Linked DNA regions of Pyrococcus horikoshii OT3. The protein of the gene in region 1 interacts with the protein of each later gene in a pairwise test. Links are inferred from orthologs where the notes say so. Each region holds a gene or a part of one and is shown on either strand. Other genes may lie near its edges. The genes, in order: PH_RS04530 and PH_RS07770.

The links.
Region 2: the proteins of PH_RS04530 (region 1) and PH_RS07770 interact in binary tests that used the Methanocaldococcus jannaschii proteins (3 or more experiments, as listed by UniProt). The link is inferred for Pyrococcus horikoshii OT3 from one-to-one orthologs.

Annotation. Positions count from the first base shown.
Region 1 is NC_000961.1:873,380-876,560, forward strand. The notes cover bases 277-3,131. They hold PH_RS04530 (RNA-protein complex protein Nop10), read right to left. Parts: upstream 1,868-3,131; coding sequence 1,685-1,867; downstream 277-1,684. Other genes in these bases: PH_RS04520 (CARDB domain-containing protein), read right to left, coding at 277-667; PH_RS09885 (hypothetical protein), read right to left, coding at 654-809; PH_RS04525 (proteasome assembly chaperone family protein), read right to left, coding at 885-1,688; PH_RS04535 (translation initiation factor IF-2 subunit alpha), read right to left, coding at 1,874-2,701; PH_RS04540 (tRNA pseudouridine(54/55) synthase Pus10), read left to right, coding at 2,767-3,131. In the rest of the region: more of PH_RS04520, read right to left, coding at 1-276; more of PH_RS04540, read left to right, coding at 3,132-3,181. UniProt on the Methanocaldococcus jannaschii protein: Involved in ribosome biogenesis; more specifically in 18S rRNA pseudouridylation and in cleavage of pre-rRNA.
Region 2 is NC_000961.1:1,450,428-1,453,616, forward strand. Bases 269-3,131 are described here. They hold PH_RS07770 (RNA-guided pseudouridylation complex pseudouridine synthase subunit Cbf5), read right to left. Parts: upstream 2,271-3,131; coding sequence 1,266-2,270; downstream 269-1,265. Other genes in these bases: PH_RS09615 (class I SAM-dependent methyltransferase), read right to left, coding at 269-657; PH_RS07765 (hypothetical protein), read left to right, coding at 721-1,206; pfkC (ADP-specific phosphofructokinase), read left to right, coding at 2,383-3,131. Outside these bases: more of PH_RS09615, read right to left, coding at 70-268; more of pfkC, read left to right, coding at 3,132-3,189. UniProt on the Methanocaldococcus jannaschii protein: Could be responsible for synthesis of pseudouridine from uracil-55 in the psi GC loop of transfer RNAs.

The DNA.
Region 1 (3,181 bases):
TCCAGGTTATAGTTCCGTTAGAGTTTATTATGACTTGAAAGTTTATATTATCTACAATTTCACTCTCATAATCTTCATATGTTGATGCCAGCCACTCGATCACGATCTTGTCTTGAAGGTTAACTAGGAGGAGGTAACCATCATATGTCACGAGATCCTCATCGAGTCCAAAGATCACGTCACTCTCGTAAAATTCTCCCTCTTCATGTATTCCGTAGTAATCCTCAATTCTTGGCTCCTCATACTCCTCAAGAAGCTCAATCAGGCCGTTAGTATTTACAGCTATCTTCTTTATCTCCCTCCCAAAGTAGTTAAGCGAGAATGGAAGCTCATAAATGAAGTAGCCATCATCCTCCCTCATTATAACGTTTCCATCTCTAAGGTATTCTCCGTAGGTTGCCTCAGTTGCACTTTCAATGTACTCACTTAAGTTCATCCATGTAAATGAGATCTCACTAACATTTGGGGCCTCGATAGGGGAGAAAACTGAAAACGTTAGGTTACAAGACCCAGCATCATATAGCGTTGCGTTGATAACTACACTGTCTCCAGCGAGATAATAGTCAGCAAATACTTTAGTATCTTTACTACCTTCCCCTAGCGCCCAAGGTGGTATTAAAGAAATAAAAAGGATGAGCGTTAAGATTAACCCCTTAATATTTATCATTTTCCTTTACCTCCATTGACTTCTCAATCTGAAGAACGAGAAACTTTTCTTCAGCCCTAAGAACCTTGAGGACAGTTTCCCTATCTACCCCCGTAGAATGAATTATGTACTCTACAAGCTCTTCACCAATCTCCCTAAGCAATATGATCCACCAAAAAATTATAGGAAGAAGTAGGAAATATGATGTGGGTTTGAAGAAAATAATCAAACCCAGGAATTAGAGGTATCCCCTATCCTCCTCTTCATGGGTTGGCCTAGGTAGTTGTTGCTCCATTATAGTCCTTTGCATTTCCTCAACCTTTCTGAGTATCTCTTCCGTTTCTTTAGCCCTCTCCTCCAATGCGGTCATGTCTATTTCAAGTCCAAGTATCTTTGCTACTGCTGTCAGAACGGCCTTTGCGGCCTTCGCATCAACTATGTATCCCAAGCTCTCACCGAGCAGGCTTATCCCGAACATGCCTCTTAACTTCCCTATCCCCAAAAGAAGACCTGCAGCACCTACTATGGCCCCTCCCTCATCTTCCCTCCACATGACGTTTACTTTGCAATCCTTCAGTTTCTCTTGATAATATGAGATTAAATCCGGGTGCGTAACCGCCGCTAAAACTCTAGGTTCGCCCTGAAGCTCTGGAACTTGATAACCGCCCATGGTTATTATCTCCCTCGTCCCAAATTCCTGGACAAAGTCGAGCATTTTTCCGGCCACTTCGAAGTGGCCGTAGCTATCGGTAGGAGGAACCTGGGTATCCCCCGTGACGATTATCAAATCCCTATGCTCATCGTCAGGGCTCTTCCAGTAGTAAAATTCATTCTTCATCAACTCAACTATCGAGCCTTTCCTAATCAAAACCTGATGCATGAAGTGCGGTGAATACAGTTCCGCAAACTTCTTAGCCTTTAACTCTTGAATTAAATGCTCAGCAGCAAGTTTTCCAACCAATCCAATCCCAGGAAGACCCTCTATAAAGACCGGATCATAAATATCTGGCCTCTCATGAACAACAATTATGGTTTCCTTCATTTTTCCTTCCTCCCAATTCCTAGGAGTTCTCTCTTTAACCTCCTCCTATATTCTCCATATGGATCTTCAGGTGAGAACCTTGGTGGATGTGCTACTTTAGTCTTTTCCCCGCACACTGGGCATATCTCTTTAAGGGTATACCTCCCACATCTAGGGCACTTCCTTATTCTAAACCTCATCTCCCTTCACTTCTTTCTCTTCTTAACCTTCCTTATTCTCTTCTCCTTCCTCAACAAAGTTGCCTCTCCACCTGCTTGCTTTATAACCCTAAGTATCTCCTCCGCTATATCCTCGAGAACTTCTTCGGCCTTGTAGTAGTCTGGGGCCGTGATGTCTATCCTATACCTCGGTGCTCCTTGATATGTGAACTTAACTTCAATATCTTTCTCCTTGTTAGCTCTATCCCTGGCCCTTATCAAAGCTTCCTTTATTATCTCAACTCCGTTTGGCTTTGGAACGGTTATCTCAAATTCTGCATCTATAGTTACAGTTGGAACCTCAACGTAGTTCTCCACTATCTCCTTAAGAACGGGTAACCATTCATCAGGAACATGACCTTTTAAAACTTCAATTCCATCCTTTGCAGCATCTTCAAACGCTGCATAGACCTCTCCCCATTCTTCTTCCAGCGGAACCCAAACCTCCCTCCACGCAGCTTCAAAATCTTTTCCAAGCTTCTCCGCTGCGAGTCTTAGTAAGTTCTCAGCTTTCTGAGCTCTCTTAAACTCCTGTAGCTTTGCCTTCCTCTGTTGCTGTGTAACTCTTCTGAGACTTAGATCTATATGACCCTTCCTTGGATCAACCCTGATAACCTTGGCAACAACTTTCTGTCCCTCTTTGAGGTAGTCTCTAATGTTCCTAACCCACGTCGAGGCCACTTCGCTTATGTGCATGAACGCTTCCTTCCCAGGATACTCATCAAGCTCGAGGAATGCTCCATAATTATGAATCCTCTTGACAGTAGCGACTACAAACTCACCCTCCTCCGGATATTCCCTGGCCTTTCTTGGCATTGTCTCACCTCCAAGAAGTGCATCCAATGAACATCCTTTTAAAGTTGCCCCTTAAAATTCCCTTGATGATAATTGAAAAAGCCAGAGAAATCCTAGAAAAGCACCCTCTTTGCAATCACTGTCTCGGAAGGATGTTTGCTAAGCTAGGAAAAGGAACCAACGAGGAAAGGGGAAAGGCCATAAGGCTGATTCTTAGCATGGAGCTTAATAGGGAAGTTAAAGAACCAGAGAACTGCGAACTCTGTCAAGGAATTTTCCGAAGAATGAATGAACTTTTAGATTTGGTGAGGAACGCCGTTGAAGATTATGAATTCCAGACCTTTCAGATAGGTTCCAGGTTTCCCAAGGATATTCTAGAAAAAGAGAAAAAGATCTGGGAGGAGTTCGGAATAACAACTGGGGAACCAATTAATAGAGAATTCAATAGAGAACTGGGAAAATTATTTGCAAAGGTCACAGGAAAAATTCCGAATAGGGAGA
Region 2 (3,189 bases), 580 kb from region 1 along the record:
CGCCGGGACGGGGATTTGAACCCCGGCGGGCAAACGCCCACGGGCTCTCAAGGCCCGCGCCCTACCAGGCTAGGCTATCCCGGCATACACCCTATACCCTGAACCTTTAGCTAACTCGACTACCTCGGTGAAGGTGTCCTGCATTAACTCTTTAATAAACTTTGCCCCTAACCTCGTCTTAATAACTAACTGTAGCATACCGTCATCGTGAAGGTAATTGGGAGCATTTATAACTATTTCCCTCAGAACATCCTTTCCAGCATGAACGGGAGGATTAGTTATTATTGAGTTAAATTTTTCTCCTTCAACGGGCTCATAAAGGTTCCCAAGCCTAACCTCCCCATTGCTCACGTTGTTGAGCTTCATATTCTTCCTTGCTATTGTTACGGCCCTTTTGTTTATATCCGTCATAACTACATACTCAACAAAACGTGAAGCTACGATACCTATTGGACCATATCCACAGCCCAGATCGAGAACCTTCCATCCGGGTTTTAAAATCATGTTTTTTATCAAGAGTTCAGTCCCTCTATCGAGCTTCCCAAAGGAGAAAACGCCACTAGCTGTTATAAATTTAAAACAATAACCTCTAATGCAAACTTCGATTAATTTAGTCTTCATTGGCGTTGATTGATCCCTTGAGTAATAATGGGGCATCAAAAACATCAAGCTCCAAAATAGTTAAAAAGCTTGACGTAAAAGTTAAACTGAGGTGAGTATATGAAATTTAAACTAATATTAGTTATCACAATGGTTGCTATTCTCTTTGGCTGTTTAGCCCAAGAGGAAAAAACTGCATCAAAGTTTGGACAACTTCGAATGGGAACTAAAATAGAAGAAAGGGGAAATAACAAAGTCCTTGTGAGGATATTTATAAAAAACGTTGGAAATTCAACTGTTAGGGTGGCCATGCCCATATACTTCGTAACCTTAAAGTTCCAGCTTTATAAGGGAAATGAAACGCTGAAATTCAAGGGCCCTGTACCGACTTACCTACCATTAACGGAGAAGCAGACTAAAATTCTTAAACCGGGAGAAGGGTTGGAAACAGAATATCTAGTAGATCTCTGTTGGTGGAACGTGAGCAAGGGAAAATACACCCTTTCGGTAATTTACGATACGATTAACGTAGAAAGTAGGGGAACTGACTTCGTTAGGGTAAGATTTGAAGTAAAGCAAAACGTTACAGCTAATAAAACATGTTAAGCAAAAAGATGAGAGGATGCTTCCATTGGCAAAGACTTAGTGGAAAGTTCCATCAAAGCCTACCAAAGCTTTGGATACCAATCCCTGGGCATAAATACCTTTTCAACGTCTACCGCTATCCCCTTGCTTCTCTGCATCATTTCCTGGGAGGTCATCATAGCCTTTCCCAATGCTACCAGTTCATCCTTCAACGTCATTATGGCCACTAGATCACCTCTCTTAATCCCAACGTTAAGCTTAACTATCCCAGGAACCGTTAAATTAGCACCATGAGCTACAGCAGCTACTGCTGAATCCTTAATCCAGATCTTCGGTAAGTGCTCGACGGCCTTCTCCATTGGCTGAATAGCCCTTCTGAGATACTTTTCTATTCCATCCTCCTTCCAGAAGTGATAATAATCAACTAGATCATGAAGCGTAACTAAAGTTTCATCCTCCTTAAAGGGTCCGCTCCTAGTCCTTCTCAACTCCGCCATGTGAGCACCCACGCCGAGGGCAAGGCCAATGTGATGGATCAAAGACCTTATATACGTTCCGGCCTCGACTCCTACTTTAAATAAAACATCCCTACCATCTATTTCCAGAATTTCTATATAATAAACTTTCCTAGTTCTAAGTCTCCTCTTAACGGCACTTCTTAGGGGTGGTCTCTGAATTATCTCTCCCTCAAATTCTTTCATGACGTCAATTATTTTATTCTCCGGGACATCTCCGTGAAGATGCATTAAAGCTACATACTCCTTTCCAGCTGGAAGTAAAGCTTGAACTACCCTAGTTGCTTTCTCTAAAGCAACTGGTAAAACTCCACTAACTTTAGGATCTAAAGTTCCTCCATGGCCAGCTTTCTCTAGATTAAGTATTCGCTTTATCCATGCAACTACCTCATGACTGGTAGGCCCAGGAGGTTTATCCAAATTTATAACTCCATATTGAATGTGCAACTCAATAGGCCTCTCGTAAGGAGGAAAACCCCATTTAGGGTTCGTTTCAGCATTTTCATCTTTTATTAACACTTCCCTTTTAATATCAGCGGGAAGCATCCTCCTTACCTCATCTCTCGCCATACCACCTCACCAGAGAAAATCTCCCGTCTAGTTTTATAAATTCTTGTTGAAAAATTTATAAGTTAAGAGATTATCTCTCAGTTAATGTAGTGTGAGAAGGGGGTTATAGGAGATGATACCTGAGCATCTCTCAATTTATACTGCATATAATGCAAATATTGACGCGATAGTAAAATTAAATCAAGAAACGATTCAAAATCTTATAAATGCCTTTGATCCAGACGAAGTTAAGAGAAGGATCGAAGAATATCCGAGAGAGATCAATGAGCCCATAGACTTTGTTGCGAGACTAGTTCATACCCTTAAATTAGGTAAGCCAGCAGCTGTCCCCCTGGTCAATGAGAAAATGAACGAATGGTTTGATAAAACTTTCAGGTATGAAGAGGAAAGATTGGGGGGTCAAGCAGGGATTATCGCAAATACCCTCGCTGGACTTAAAATAAGGAAGGTTATAGCATACACTCCATTCCTACCAAAAAGACTAGCAGAACTTTTCAAGAAAGGCGTCTTATATCCTGTCGTTGAAAATGGAGAATTACAGTTTAAACCTATACAGGAGGCATATAGAGAGGGAGATCCCTTAAAAATAAACAGGATATTCGAGTTTAGAAAGGGATTGAAATTTAAGCTTGGGGATGAAACTATAGAGATTCCCAACTCTGGGAGGTTTATAGTTTCAGCTAGATTCGAAAGCATAAGTAGAATAGAAACAAGGGAAGACATCAAACCGTTTTTGGGAGAGATCGGGAAAGAGGTTGATGGAGCGATATTTTCAGGATATCAAGGCTTAAGAACCAAATATTCTGATGGTAAAGATGCCAACTATTACTTAAGGAGGGCTAAGGAAGATATAATAGAGTTTAAAGAAAAAGATGTCAAAATTCACGTAGAATTTGCATCCGTCCAGGATAGAAAGCTT